3 regions of the Clostridium sp. CM036 genome follow, and region 1 is predicted to be linked to each of the others. Evidence: predicted binding sites of a transcription regulator. Region 1 holds the regulator's gene; each other region holds the start of a gene.
The links. Region 1 encodes HrcA, which represses chaperone genes, less so after heat shock. Its sites were predicted from a motif close to TGTTAGCACTCNNNNNNNNNGAGTGCTAACA; they were not measured.

Region 1 (5,541 bases):
CCACCTACAAGTACAATTTTATCTATTTCATTAAGTGATAACCCTGCATCTGCAAGTGCTTTTTTCATTGGTTCTATTGTAGCATTTACTAAATCGTGAGTTAACTCATTAAACTTAGCTCTTGTTAAATTTATATCTATATGCTTTGGACCTGTTGCATCTGCAGTAATAAATGGTAGATTAACATTTGTTTGCATTGATGATGATAATTCAATTTTAGCTTTTTCAGCAGCTTCTTTTAATCTTTGAAGTGCCATTTTATCATTTCTTAAATCTATTCCATTATCCGCTTTAAAAGTGTCGGCTATGTGATTCATAACCTTTTCGTCAAAGTCATCTCCACCAAGTTTAGTGTTACCATTAGTTGATTTTACTTCGAATAAACCATCACCAAGTTCTAATATAGATACATCAAATGTACCGCCACCTAAATCATATACTAATATTTTTTGGTTAACATCCATTTTATCTAAACCATAAGCTAGAGCTGCCGCTGTTGGCTCATTTATTATTCTTTTAACTTCAAGTCCAGCTATTTTTCCTGCGTCTTTTGTTGCTTGTCTTTGGCTATCATTGAAATAAGCAGGTACAGTTATTACAGCTTCTGTAACTGTTTCTCCTAAATAAGCCTCAGCATCAGCTTTTATTTTTTGTAAAATATACGCCGAAATTTCTTGTGGTGTATGTGATTTTCCATCAATATCTACTTTATGATTGGAACCCATTTCTCTTTTAATTGACATTATTGTTTTGTCTGGGTTTGTAATTGCTTGCCTCTTTGCTACTTGACCTACTAATCTTTCTCCATTAGCTTGGAATGAAACTACAGATGGTGTAGTTCTTGCACCCTCTGAATTAGAAATTACTACGGGTTCTCCACCCTCCATAACTGCTACACATGAGTTTGTTGTACCTAAATCTATTCCTATAATTTTTCCCATTATTATTTCCTCCTCATATTCCTTTTAGACCATAACAATTATAATTGTTATAATTCTTATATTTTATTATAATATTTTTTTATAATATTTTTTTTATAATACAAATCTTTAATTTGCAACTTTAACCATACTATGCCTTAATACCTTGTTATCTTTTTTATAACCTTTTTGGAATACTTCTACTATTTCATTAGTTCCATATTGTTCATCTTCAACATGCATTACTGCATTATGAAGATTTGGGTCAAATTCACCTTCTGAGACTAATTCTTCTACCCCTAATTTAGTAAAGGCATCATTAAATTGTCTTACTGTCATATCCACACCGACTCTTAGATCTTCCCCAGTTCCTTCAACAGAAAGTGCTCTTTCTAAGTTATCAAGTACTGGCAAAACCTCTTTTAAAACATCGGCGCAAGCATCTGTGTATATACCATGTTTCTCTTTTACTGTTCTTTTTCTAAAGTTCTCATATTCAGCAGATGTCCTTAAATATTTGTCTTTAAAATCATCTAGCTCACTCTGTAATTTAATGTTTTCTTCTTCTAATTTTTTCTTATTTTTTTTCATATCTTTTTCACTTTCTAAAAGTTCTTCAACTTCTTCTACTATTTCAGCTTCTTCTGCAGTTTCCTCTATAGAACCCTCTGTCTCTTCCATAGTGCTTTGACTTTCGCCAGCTTCATCAACTGAGCTTGAAGCCCCATTATTAGGTATTGATGTGTTTTCTTCTTTTAAATCTTCTTTTAAAATTTCCTGATTATTTGTATTCACTAAATCATCCCTCCATTTCTGGCTCAAAGTAAATCTTTTAATTTTAAAATTTATCTATGGTCATCATAAATTTGAGCTATATTATCATTTAATTCTTTAACTATCCCAGTTAGTACAGATATAACTTTTCCATAAGGTATTCTTGTTGGTCCTATAACTCCAATAGATCCGAGCGGTATTCCGGACGCGCTATAAACAGCTGTTATAATGCTGCATTCGCGAGCACATTCAACAAAATTTTCTTCACCAATTTTAATTGTAATATTACCTGTAATGTCCCCTACTCCTAGTAAACTATTTATACTCTCTTTATTGTCTACTAAAACTAAGAACTCACGAGCTTTAGTAATATTGTTATATTCTGGGTAGTTAAATATATTTGCAGCACCCTGAATATATACTTCTGAAGTCTCAACACCAGACAAACTATCATATAGAGCTGGAATAATTCCATCAAAAATTTCTTGATAAAATGCTAAATCTCTTTTTAAATTATTAATAACTTCTAAATTTATTTGCTCAATTGTAAGCTTTCTCAATCTAAAATTAAGCATATTGTTAAGTTTTGCAATGCTATCACTACCAATAGGTTTTCTAATCTTAATAACATTATTTTTGATGATACCACTGTCTGTAATAATTACAAACAAAATACTCTCAGCATCTAGATTCATTAGCTGAATATATTTTATACAGCTCTTTTGAACAGATGGTGCCTTAACTATAGATGTAAGATTTGTAAGAAGAGAAAGCATTTGTGTTGCTTGCTTAACGATTTTATCAACCTCATATAAAGCAGCATTAATAAGGTGATTTTTGATCATATATTCTTCCTCATTGGATAATTTCGTAAGTTCCATAAGTCTATCAACATATAATCTATAACCCTTATCTGATGGTTTTCTACCAGATGATGTATGCAACTGTTCTATATATCCCAGCTCTTCGAGGTCTGACATTTCATTTCTTATAGTAGCTGGACTAATACCTAAATCGTACTTTTTAGCTATGGTTCTGGATCCAACAGGCTCACCATTATTTATATAATCTGTAATTATAGCCTGAAGTATTTTAATTTTTCTTTCATCCATTTCCATAATATCACCTCTTTTATTAGCACTCACTACAGTTGAGTGCTAACGAGTATGTATTAAAAATATCATTTGCTAATGTATTTGTCAATAACCTTAATTTTTTAATTTAGCCACTATATGTTGATTATATCGATTTAAATTAAGTATACTACGCTTTCCTTTGATTTTCGTGGTGCTATAATATTAATATCTTTAGACAAAAATTTATGGCAATGCATTTATAGAAGAAATTCTGCCATAATCACATTCGATATTTCAATACCTTCATAAGTTAAAAAAATATTGTTATCATTTTCCTCCATGAATCCATTACTTACATATTTATTTATTACTTCCCTATAAACACTATCTATATCTTTGTCAAATCTTTTCCTAAATTCACTTTTGCTTATGCCTACATTCTTTCTAAGACCCATAAACATAAACTCTTCCATATCATCTTTAAATGAATTCTTTATTTTTTCCACTATTGCACAACAATCAACATTTATTTTCTTAATATATTTTTCTATATTTTCTTCATTTCTATACCTAAACCCATCCCTATATGAATGAGAGGAAGCGCCGCATCCTATATATTCGCCCATTTCCCAATATACTAAATTGTGTCTACATGACTTATTGATTTTTGCAAAATTTGAAATTTCATATTGTATATACCCTTTTCCTCTTAAATATTCTATTGTCTGTGCGTACATAGTTCGTTCTATTTCCTCATCCGGAAGCTTTAATGTGCCTTCTTCAAGCCCTTTATAAAAAGCCGTTCCCTCTTCCACTATTAGACTATAGCAAGATAAGTGTTCTGGATTAAGGTTAGTTACATTCTCTAAAGTCTCTATCCACTGCTTAAGCGTTTGAGACGGAAGTCCAAACATTAAATCTACATTGATATTATCAAAACCTAGATTTCTAGCCATTTGAAAGCTTTGTTTAAAATCTTCAATAGTATGGATTCTACCCAGCTTTTTAAGCAAAGAATCTTGAAAGGCTTGAAGTCCAATGCTGATCCTATTTACTCCTATTTTTTTTAAAAAGTTTAATATTTCCCCTGTAAATGTTCCGGGGTTTCCTTCCACTGTAAACTCTAAATCGTCACACATATCCAATCTATCAATACTTTTCCCTATCATTTCCCAGCCCGCTAAAGATAAATAGGTGGGAGTTCCCCCACCTATAAATATAGTTTTTATTTTTTTATCTCTTATACTATTTATTTCTTTTGCTAGAGCTGCGGCATAATCAAGCATACACTCCTCTTTACCAGCAAATGACGGAAAATCACAATATAAACACTTCTGCTTGCAAAAAGGAATATGTATATACAACGCAACATTCTTCATAGTTTAAGCCTCACTTTATTCCTAATCTACTTTAAGTATAGCCATAAATGCTTCTTGTGGAACTTCTACACTTCCCACTTGTCTCATTCTCTTTTTACCTTCTTTTTGTTTCGATAATAATTTTTTCTTTCTTGAGATATCTCCACCATAACATTTAGCTAAAACATCTTTTCTAAGTGCCTTTACAGTTTCTCTTGCTATTATCTTTGAGTTTATAGATGCTTGTATTGGTATCTCAAACATTTGTCTTGGTATAAGCTCTTTTAGTTTTTCAGCCATAATTCTTCCTCTATGGTAAGCTCTTTCCTCCGGAACAATCATAGACAGCGCATCTACTTTATCTCCTTTAAGTAAAATATCTAGTTTTACGAGCTGAGTCGTGGTATAACCCTTAAATTCATAATCAAAAGATGCATATCCTTTTGTTCTTGATTTTAAGGCATCGAAAAAGTCGTATACTATTTCATTAAGAGGCATGTCATAATTGAGCACTACTCTAGTGGTTTCTATATATTTCATATCAATATATACGCCTCTTTTTTCTTGACACAACTCCATAACTGATCCTAAATATTCTGATGGTGTTATGATAGACGCTTTAACTACTGGCTCTTCCATATAACTAATTTCCGTTGGTTCTGGAAGATTTGTAGGATTTGTTATTTCTATTAATTCTCCATTAGTTTTCATTACTTTATATATAACTGATGGGGCTGTCGTAATGATTTCTATATTAAATTCTCTTTCTATTCTTTCTTGTATTATCTCCATATGAAGAAGGCCTAAGAATCCACATCTAAATCCAAATCCTAAAGCGATAGATGTCTCGGGTTCAAATCCTAGCGCTGCATCATTTAACTGGAGCCTTTCTAGTGCCTCTTTTAATTCTCCATATCTAGCACCATCTACCGGATAAATACCACTAAACACCATAGGCACTGCTGGTTTATATCCCTTAAGCGGCTTAGACGCTGGTCTAGACGCTTCTGTTATTGTATCCCCAACTCGTGCATCCCTAACATTTTTTATAGATGCTGTTATATATCCAACATCCCCAGCACTTAGCTGCGGTACGGTCAGATAATTTGGAACAAATACTCCAACTTCTACTACATCGTATATTTTATTAGTATTCATCAGTTTAATCTTTGTTCCTGCTTTAACAATTCCATCTTTGATTCTTACATAACATACAACACCTTTATAACTATCATATGAAGAATCAAAAATTAAAGCTTTGAGTGGTGCTTCTTCATCTCCACTAGGAGGTGAAATCTTTTTTACTACAGCTTCTAGAACATCTTCTACATTAAGCCCAGTTTTCGCAGAGATTAGAGGAGCATCCTGAGCTTCAATACCTATTACGTCCTCAATTTCCTGAATTATCTCGCT
Region 2 (5,541 bases), 820 kb from region 1:
GAAAGATTTTCCTGTAATTGATGATTCAAAGGGAAAAGAAATGAAGAACATTATATTAAAGGCGAAGGAAGAAACAGATTCGGTTGGAGGTATAATTGAAGCTACTATATTAAATGTGCCTTGTGGACTGGGGGAACCATTCTTTGATTCTATAGAGAGCAATTTAGCTCAATTACTATTTTCTGTGCCTGCAGTTAAGGGGGTAGAATTTGGCATGGGCTTTCAAATAACAAAACTTCGGGGAAGCGTATCAAATGATGTACCGTGCATTAAAAATGGGAGTGTATTGACGAAAACTAACAATAATGGTGGAATTAATGGTGGTATTTCTAATGGAATGCCGATAGTTTTTAGGGTAGCTATGAAACCAACACCTTCTATTGCAAAAACTCAAGATACCATTGATATGGTGACTTGTGAAAATTCGGAAGTATCTGTTACAGGAAGGCATGACCCTTGCATAGTTTTAAGAGCGCTAGCAGTGATAGAAGCTTGCGCTGCAATGAGTATTTTAGATTTTATTTGAAGGATGTGCTTTAATGAGTAAATTAGATGATTTTAATATAGATAATTTAAGAAGTGAAATTGATAAAATTGACTCAAGCCTTGTATCATTATTTGAAAAGCGTATGGAAGTAGTTTTAAAGGTAGCTGAATATAAAAAAAATAATCATATGGAAGTTTTAAATAAGGCTAGAGAAGAAATAGTTATAAAGAAGAATTTAGACTTAGTTAAAAATAAAAATTTGTTTTTAGAGGTAGAAGAATTTTTCAAATCCGTTATGGAAATAAGTAGAGGGTTTCAAAACAAAAATTTAAATCGGGAGGGGGCTTTTGCTACTGAGAAAAAGCTAACAGTTGGTTTTTATGGCGTAACAGGTTCCTTTAGCGAACAAGCTTTAAAGGGATATTTCGGTGAAAATGTGGACGCAAAAGCAATAAGTGAGTTTGAAGATATATTTTTGCAATTGAAATATGGGAAGATAAATTATGGTGTTATCCCTATAGAAAATTCTTCCACAGGAGCAATATCCGCGGTTTATGACCTTCTAAATAAATATAATTTTTATATAACAGGAGAAAAATATCTTAAAATAAGCCAAAACTTAATGGGAATTAGAGGATCAACACTAGATGATATCAAAGAGGTTTACTCTCATCCACAGGGATTAGAGCAAAGTATGGAATTTTTAAAAGGCTACAAGCAGTGGAAGTTAGTTCCCTATAACAGCACTGCAAAAAGTGCGCAGTTAGTTAAAGATAGACAGGACAAAACCTTGGCAGCCATAGCTAGCGCTAAGGCAGCGGAAATATACAACCTTGAGATTTTGCAGAAAAATGTAAATTCAAATGCAACAAATATGACTAGGTTTGTTGTTATTGGTAAAGAGTTGGAGTCAACTAGCGGAAACAATAAAACAAGCTTAGTTTTATCTACTACCCACAAGGCAGGTTCGCTCTATCATGTTTTAAAGCATTTTGAAGAAAATGGTATAAACCTTTTGAAAATTGAATCTAGACCAATAAAGGATAAGCCATGGGAATATTTCTTTTACATAGATTTCCACGGAAACATAGATGAAGATAAAATTATATCTTCAATTAAGTTAATTAAAAAGAATAGCCGTTATTTTAAAATATTGGGCAATTATAAAAGTGAAATGATTGACAATGAATAAATGATATTAGTAAGTTTTACTTAAGAAATGAGGGTGAGTTATGTCAGGGTTATATGGTTTACTTGGAGAAAAACTATCACATAGTGTTTCGCCGCAAATACATTCAATGGTATTTAATAAATTGAATATGAAGGGTTATTATCATCTCTTCGAATTTAAAAGCAAAGATCTGAAAGCAGCAATGGCCGGATTTAATGTTATTAAACCAAGAGGTATTAATGTAACTATTCCTTATAAAATTAAGGTTATGGAATTACTTGATGAGGTTAGCATAGAAGCAAAAGCGATAGGATCTGTAAACACCCTAAAGTTTGAGGAAAACAAAACTATTGGATACAACACAGATTACTTTGGAATTGGAATGCTTTTCAATAAGTATGATATTGAAGTGAAAAATAAAAAAGCAACAATACTTGGAAACGGTGGAGTAGCAGTTACTGTGGTTCAATATTTATTAAATAAGGGAATAACTGAAATTACTGTAGTTACAAGAGATATCTCAAGGATTAAGGAAAACAGCAAATTTAATGGTTGTAAATTGATTTCTTATAATGAAATTCAAGGGCTTAAAGAGTCAGATATAGTGGTAAACTGTACACCACTTGGAATGTATCCTAATTTGGACAATTCTCCAATTGAAAAGAAACATATTGGTAAATTTGGCGCCGCTGTAGATATGATCTACAATCCTAAGGAAACCCTATTTTTAAAGTATGCGAAGGAGACGGGTTTAAAAGCAGTTAATGGTCTTTATATGCTAGTTGGCCAGGCAATTGCTGCTCAGGAAATCTGGAATGATATTAAGATCCCAAAGATAATAATTGATGAAATTTATGATGAACTAGAAAAGGGAGTAGAAAATTAAAAGATGAAAAATATAGTTTTAATTGGGATGCCCGGTTGTGGTAAAAGTGTCATTGGAGAAATAATCGCAGAAAAGATAGAAATGGCATTTATAGACATAGATGCATATATTGAAGCTAGTACAAATCTTACGATTACTGAAATGTTTAAAAATGGTGAGGCTGGATTTAGAGACATAGAATCTAAAGTAGTTGAGAAATTATCTAAAAAAAATCGAGTAATTATTTCAACTGGCGGTGGAGTGATTAAAAAACATGAAAATATTTTAAATTTAAAGAAAAATGGTATTATAATTTACATAAACCGTCCTATTGAAAATATAGTAGCGGATATAGATGTTGAGACCCGCCCCTTACTAGCAAAAGATCCATCTAAGCTTTATAGATTGTTTGAGGAGAGAGGTCACTTGTACAAACAATATTGTGACTATGAGGTTATGAATACTAGTGATATTTACGATGTAGTGAATAATATCATAGAAATATATATAAATGAGATGTCGTTAATTAAATAACTTAACACAGAAAAAAAGCTGTTGATTATTAAACAGTATCGTTGAAAAATAATTGTAAACAAGTATTTTATCATTTAGCATTGAGTAATATGGAAATTATTATTGTGAAATGAATTCAAATAAAGTAATATATATATAAGATTAAATTCAAAACAACAAATTATCTATATTTAAAATGGAGAGAGTAAGTTAATAAATGTTTGAGATGGAAGAAAAATATATTATGTACGTTGACAAATTATAAAAAAAGGTGTAGTTTATAACTAGCGTTAGCACTCGATAACATAGAGTGCTAACAAAATAAAAAATAAGAAGATTTGGTACGAAAGGGGAAATTTTAATTGGAAAAAAAGCAGTTTAAAACGGAGTCTAAGAGAATTCTGGATATGATGGTAAATTCAATATATACTCATAGGGATATTTTTTTAAGAGAACTTATCTCTAATGCTAGTGATGCTATTGATAAAATTTATTATAAGACATTAGCGGATGATTCATTGAATTTTGATAAGGGTAATTACTATATTACAATAGCCAGTGATAAGTTAACTAGAACAATAAAAATTTCTGATACAGGAATTGGAATGACAGAAGCTGAACTTAGTGATAACCTAGGAGTTATAGCTAAAAGTGGCTCTTTAGCATTCAAAAAAGAAAATGAAATAAAAGATGGGTACGACATAATTGGACAATTTGGAGTGGGATTTTATTCTGCATTTATGGTAGCAGATAATATTACTGTTATAAGTAAAGTTTTTGGTAGTGATGAAGCACATAAATGGGAATCTAATGGTGCAGAGGGTTATACCATAGAACCTTGCGCAAAAGATACTGTTGGAACAGAAATTATACTTAAAATAAAAGAGAATACAGAAGATGATAACTTTGATGAATTTCTTGATGAAAATGGACTAAAATCTATTGTAAAGAAATACTCCGATTTCATTAGGTATCCAATTAAAATGGATATAAGTCAGTCAAGACTTAAAGAAGGTAGTGAAACAGACTACGAAGACTTCGTTGAGGAAAAGACTGTAAACAGCATGGTTCCTATATGGAGAAAAAATAAAAGCGAACTTACTGATGAAGATTATGATAATTTTTACGCTGAAAAGCACTATGGATTTGACAAACCAGCAAGGCATATCCATATTAGTGTTGATGGTGTTATAAGTTATAATTCAATTTTATATATTCCAGAAAAAACGCCTTATGATTTCTATACAAAAGAATATGAAAAAGGCTTAGAATTATATTCAAGTGGTGTTTTAATCATGGATAAGTGTGCAGATTTATTGCCTGACTATTTTAGTTTTGTAAAAGGAATAGTTGATTCAGAAGATCTGTCGCTTAACATATCTAGAGAAGTACTGCAACATGATAGACAACTTAAACTTATAGCTAAAAACATTAAAACTAAAATTAAAAATGAGTTAGATAGTTTACTTAAAAATGAAAGAGAAAAATATGAAGAATTTTATGAAGCATTTGGAAGACAATTGAAGTATGGTATTTATAGCGATTTTGGAAGTAACAAAGATGTTTTGCAAGATTTATTGTTGTTTTATTCATCAAAGGAGAAAAAGAATGTTACTTTAGATGAATATGTTTCTAGAATGCCAGAGGATCAAAAATATATTTATTATGCTTCAGGAGAATCAAACGCGCGAATTGAAAAATTACCACAAATTGAAATGGTATCAGATAAGGGATTCGAAATTTTATATTTCACGGATGAGGTAGACGAATTCGCTGTGAAAATGATAATGAAGTACAAAGAAAAGGAATTTAAATCTGTATCAAGTGGTGACTTAGGTATAGAAGTAGATGAAAAAGAAAATCCTTCTAGCACTGATGAAAAAGACAATAAAGAATTATTTGAACATATGAAAAGTGTTTTAACAGGTAGAGTTAAGGATGTTAGGGCATCAAAAAGACTTAAGAACTACCCAGTATGTTTATCAAATGATGGTGACCTTACAATAGAAATGGAAAAAACATTAAATTCTATGCCTAACAATGAAAACATAAAAGCAGATAAGGTTTTAGAAATAAATATAAATAATGATATGTTTAAAGTACTTAAGGAATCTTTCGAAAAAGATAAAGTTAAGTTAGATTTATATACTAATATATTATATAATCAGGCGCTACTTATTGAAGGATTACCGATTAACGATCCGGTAGAATTCACAAACAATATATGTAAAGTAATGATATAAGAAAAATACGCTTTCAATAAAAATTTAAGAGAGCTTTGCAAAAGCGTTACAAATATATAAAAAAAGCATATGCTATATTTGGAAGATGGTTTCTGTATTGTGAAATATAACCCATAAACTAGACAGTTTAAAAAAAATGACCTATGTTAGCACTAAAAAGTGAGTCCTGTATTGAGCAGGGCTCATTTTATTTAATCCCCACTGGTATCTGTCATTATTATAGTAACTCATATAATTATCAACTATTTCTACTAACTCACCG
Region 3 (5,541 bases), 1.8 Mb from region 1:
AATAATTTTCGCTATCTACTAAAGGTAACTTTTCTATTTTATGTTTTTTAAGAAGTTCTTTAGCTTCCTGCATACTTGTTCCTTCTGATGCAGTAATTAGATTTTCACTTGTCATTATATCTTTAATTTTCTTACTATAATCAGTTTCGAAAACAATATCCCTATTAGTGATTATTCCAACTAATTTACCATTTGTTGTAATTGGAACTCCTGATATTCTATATTTACTCATTAGTGCTAATGCATCTTCTAAAATATTATCTGGAGATAAGAAGAATGGATCTGTAATTACACCATTTTCTTGTCTTTTAACTCTATCCACTTCAATAGCTTGGTTTTCAATACTCATGTTCTTATGTATAGTTCCTATTCCACCCTCTCTAGCCATAGCAATAGCCATTCTAGACTCAGTAACAGTGTCCATACCAGCACTCATTAAAGGTATGTTAAGTTTTATTTTTTTCGTAAGGTAAGTAACTAAACTAACATCCTTAGGTAATACTTTAGACTTATTGGGAACTAGCAATACATCGTCGAAAGTATATGCTTGTTTTAATATTTTTGCCATTTAATTAACACCCTTTCACAATTTTATTTTACATTCGTCTTTATAATTAGCATAAGAATATTTATATATACGATATTTTAAAATAAGGTATAAAGTATAAAAAGGCATACTAATCCTACCTTAACTAAAGTAAAATTAGCATGCCAAAAATAAGCTCATACTAAGATTACTCATAGTCGGAAATTTACGGCTTCCGGTAGATACTCCTTGCCATATTCAAGGTATATATGAGTAGCGTAATTGTTCTTTGAATTTGTTATTACAATAATGATAGTTAATGTTTAAGCATTTGTCAATGAATATTTCTAGTATGTTCATGAACTAGTTCGCGAACATACTAGAAACATAATTATAAGGCTTAACAAAATAAAAAAAATTAACTAAGGCAAAACCCTAGTTAATTTTTTATTTGAATATACTTTATTTATAATAATTATTGTTCAAATTATTTTTAGTACATTCCATCCATTCCCATTCCTGGTGCGCCACCCATTGGTGCTGAATTCTTTTCTGGAATATCTGCAACTGCAACTTCAGTTGTTAAGAATGTTGCTGCAACAGATGCTGCGTTTTGAAGTGCTGATCTTACAACTTTTGTTGGATCAACAATCCCAGCTTTTATCATGTTTACCATTTCTCCACGTAAAGCATCATATCCATTTTCTCCAGCGCTTTCTCTTACTTTTTCTATTATAACTGAAGCTTCAGCGCCAGCATTTGTAGCTATTTGTCTTAATGGTTCTTCTAATGCTCTTTTAATTATGTTAATACCCACTTGAACATCTGGTGTATCTGATGATAATTTTGCAATCTCAGAAATAGCATTAATATAAACTGTTCCACCACCAGGAACTATTCCCTCTTCAACTGCTGCTTTTGTAGCTGCAAGAGCATCTTCTATTCGGAGTTTCTTTTCTTTTAATTCAGTTTCAGTAGCAGCTCCAACTTTTATTACAGCTACTCCGCCTGCAAGTTTAGCAAGTCTTTCTTGTAATTTTTCTCTATCAAAATCTGATGTAGTTTCTTCAATTTGCTTTTTAATTTGGGAAACTCTATCATGTATTGTATCTTTTTCACCCTTGCCATTTACTATAGTAGTGTTTTCTTTAGATATTTTAACACTTTCTGCTTTTCCAAGCATGTCAACAGTAACATCTTTTAGTTCTCTTCCTAATTCTTCGCATATAACTTCTCCTCCAGTTAGGATTGCTATATCTTGAAGCATTTCTTTTCTTCTGTCACCAAAACCTGGTGCTTTAACAGCTACACAAGTAAAAGTTCCTCTTAATTTATTAACAACTAATGTGCTTAAAGCTTCACCCTCAATATCTTCAGCAATTATTAATAACTTTTTGCCTTGTTGAACGATTTGCTCAAGTATTGGAAGTATGTCTTGTATATTAGTAATTTTCTTATCAGTTATTAAAATATATGGCTCATCAAGATTCGCTTCCATTTTTTCTGCATCTGTAACCATATATGCACTTAAATATCCTCTATCAAATTGCATTCCTTCAACAACATCAAGTTCTGTTCCCATAGATTTTGATTCTTCTACAGTTATAACACCTTCGTTGCCTACTCTTTCCATAGCATCAGCAATTAGAGCTCCTGTTACTTCATCACTAGCTGATATAGCAGCAACTCTCGATATATCTTCCTTACCATTAACTGGTTTAGAAGATTTTTTAATTTCTTCAACAGCTTTATCTACAGCCATTTTTATACCAGTTCTTATTAACATTGGATTGGCACCAGCTGTAACATTTTTTAAACCTTCTCTTATTATAGCTTGGGCAAGCAATGTAGCTGTAGTTGTTCCATCTCCTGCTACATCATTTGTCTTTGTAGCAACTTCTTTAACAAGTTGTGCTCCCATATTTTCAAATGCATCTTCTAGCTCTATTTCCCTAGCTATAGTAACACCATCATTTGTTATTAATGGTGATCCAAACTTTTTATCTAAAATAACATTTCTTCCTTTAGGTCCGAGTGTTATTTTAACAGTGTTTGCAAGTTTATCTACACCTCTTTGCATAGCTCTTCTCGCTTCTTCTCCAAACAATATATCTTTAGCCATTTTAAACCCTCCTATACGACGCTAATGATTAAATAATCATTTACTATCAATTATTATTTAATTATTATTACGTTAATGTTATTTTTCAATTACAGCTAATAGTTCATCTTGCTTTAATATGATATACTCAATACCATCATATTTTATTTCACTTCCTGAATATTTAGAGAATAATATTATATCCCCTGCCTTAACTTCCATTTTAATTACTTTCCCATCTTCAACTTTTCCTGGTCCTACTGAAACTACTTCAGCCTCTTGTGGTTTTTCCTTTGAAGCTCCTGCAAGAAGTATTCCACTTTTTGTAGTTTCTTCCGCCTCTAATCTTTTAATTAACACTCTATCACTAAGTGGTCTAATATTCATTTTAAACCCCTCCTTATATATTTTTGTTGTTTTTGTTAGCACTCATCACATCTGAGTGCTAATGAGTTCTATACCTAATATTTTAATTAATAATCAGTATAATATCAACTTCACCTATTCCATATATTATACCATTTATACGCAACTAAACTATATTATGTTTAGTTATCACTGCATTATATAGTTTTTCTCTTGTTTACTTACTTTTTAATGAAATTATAATTTTAGCACATTTTTATTATCATTGAATATATTTTGATTTATTGTTAAAATCACTAATAGAGGTGATTTTATGAATAGTCTATATAAATGGTTTAATAACTATTTTTTTAGAGACTCCATTTTCAGAAATGTAAAAACGCTTATTAAATTTTCATTCAAAACGTTTTTTATCTTAAGTTTTACTTTTTCTTTTATAATTTTAAGCATAAATCTTACTTTGCTTTTTAAACCATTATACTATATGGATATTGATGTTTTAAAAATTGAAGAATCTTCTAATTTAAATAAAAAGGAACTAAAGACTAATTATGACTATGTAATCACATATTTAACTCAAAATAAAATTGAAGAATTCACTCTTCCAACGCTACCTTCATCCAATAATGGTAAAATTCATTTTAAGGAAGTTAAAATAATATTTGATACTCTTAAGGTAATGCTATTTTTCTCCATATTAATAAGTATTATAGGTATAATCATAAATAAGAGACACAAAACAATAAGATACTTGTTAACTAGTTCAATTTTTCTTATTATCGTACCTATAATATTACTTATACCCTTTTTAATTAATTTCGATAAAAGCTTCACAGCTTTTCATCATATTTTCTTTAAAAATGATTACTGGTTATTTGATATTGAACATGATCCAATAATAACGATCCTTCCACAGGATTTTTTCTTCCATTGTGCAATATTAATAATTATTTTGATTACTATAAGTAGCATAATATTAAGGTGTATATATAAATCACAATATAAAAAGCTACGCTCTTTATAATATTTATAAAAAGCTATACTCTTTATAATATTTTATAAAACATGTGTTATCGTAACTTTTTAATAAGATTTTTTCTTTTTAATTACATTTTTTATTATAGTATTTCCTTTAAAAATCCCTACTATTGATATAATACTCATTGTTATGCCTATAGTTATTAAACTTGTAACATCCCATGCATCTATTTTTTGACCAAAATAAGAAGAAATAAAAATCCCTGGAATTCTACCGAGTGTTGAATATATAAAGAAATCTTTAAAAGAAACATCAGATACTCCACATATGTATATTAGAGCATCTTTAGGTATTCCTGGGATTAAAAAAAAAATGAATATAACATTTTTTTTGCTTCCTATTTTTAATATTTTTCTAAAAAATTTCACTTTCTTTTTTAATAACAACTTTTCCACAAAAGGCCTACCATAACTATTAGCAATAAGATATACTATTATACCTCCTAAAGTAATACCCATTAAAGATATTATACCGCCTAAAAATGCACCGAAAATATATCCTCCAGCAATTTGTATAAATTCTCCTGGAATAAAAAAAACTACTACTTGTAAAACCTGCATAAGAATGAAAATTAAAACACTGAAATTTCCATAAGAAAGAATAACTTCTTTTAATATATTCGGATTTCTCAATATATATGAATACTTGAAATAATATTCATATCCTATGTATGCGAAAGCTAGCAAAACTGCTGATAGTAATATATATTGTTTATATCCTGATACCTTCATTCTAATACTATTCCACATTCTTTTCATTGTTTTTCATCCTCTTCACTCTTGTATTTATTTCAATAGTAACTCATAGTTTTATATAGTATTACTTGCTTTGCTTAATTTATTCTATTTTAATATTATTTTCTCTTGCATAATAAAACAAATACTGTTGTGCAAAACCTGCTAAGTTTTCAAATTTGTCTCTAGCGAAGGTCCTTATTTTAGGTAGAGAGACATCTGGTGCTAAATAAAAAAATTGCATCGCCCTCTTAACCCACACATCCACTGGGAAAGCAGAATATTTTTGCATAGAAAATAACATAATACAATCCGCCACTTTTGGGCCTATTCCACTAAGTTTTTTTAGTTCTTCATGGCAAATATCATCTTCCGCGGCTTTAATAAGCTCCAAATTCACTTCACCAGTATATACCTGATGTACTGTGTTTTTTACATATTTAGATCTAAACCCCAGACTACAACTCTGAATTTCTTCTATAGTAGCTTCTTCTAAATCTGCAGGCGTTGGAAATGTGTAGTACGTTTTCCCCTTATATTCTATTGGTTTTCCCCATTTTTTGCTCAAATTGTTTATAGCTCTTTTTATCATTGGGATTCTATTATTTGAAGAAATTATAAATGATATGGTAAGTTCAAAAGGCTCCTGCTGCAATAATCTAATGCCATACCCGAAATCAACAGATCTTTTAAGAAGAGGATCCATCTTAAATTTCTCTTTGATAACTGTGTAATTTCTTTTAAGGTCAAAATAATCACACCAAATCTCATTAAA

Region 2: the regulator HrcA is predicted to act here: its motif matches at 3,325-3,355, upstream of htpG (molecular chaperone HtpG).
Region 3: the regulator HrcA is predicted to act here: its motif matches at 3,048-3,078, upstream of ACWJKE_RS10915 (co-chaperone GroES).

Annotation. Positions count from the first base shown of each region.
Region 1 is NZ_CM143652.1:234,038-239,578, reverse strand. Features, by position in the region: gene dnaK (molecular chaperone DnaK) at 1-941, opposite strand, end outside; gene grpE (nucleotide exchange factor GrpE) at 1,050-1,658, opposite strand; gene hrcA (heat-inducible transcriptional repressor HrcA) at 1,766-2,812, opposite strand; gene hemW (radical SAM family heme chaperone HemW) at 3,028-4,149, opposite strand; gene lepA (translation elongation factor 4) at 4,171-5,541, opposite strand, start outside.
Region 2 is NZ_CM143652.1:1,057,707-1,063,247, reverse strand. Features, by position in the region: gene aroC (chorismate synthase) at 1-526, shown strand, start outside; gene pheA (prephenate dehydratase) at 540-1,679, shown strand; gene aroE (shikimate dehydrogenase) at 1,720-2,544, shown strand; gene ACWJKE_RS05055 (shikimate kinase) at 2,548-3,057, shown strand; gene htpG (molecular chaperone HtpG) at 3,399-5,279, shown strand; gene ACWJKE_RS05045 (IS3 family transposase) at 5,421-5,541, opposite strand, start outside.
Region 3 is NZ_CM143652.1:2,312,936-2,318,476, forward strand. Features, by position in the region: gene guaB (IMP dehydrogenase) at 1-568, opposite strand, end outside; purine riboswitch at 722-819, opposite strand; gene groL (chaperonin GroEL) at 1,020-2,648, opposite strand; gene ACWJKE_RS10915 (co-chaperone GroES) at 2,727-3,014, opposite strand; gene ACWJKE_RS10920 (TIGR01906 family membrane protein) at 3,307-4,017, shown strand; gene ACWJKE_RS10925 (TVP38/TMEM64 family protein) at 4,077-4,790, opposite strand; gene ACWJKE_RS10930 (DNA-3-methyladenine glycosylase family protein) at 4,870-5,541, opposite strand, start outside.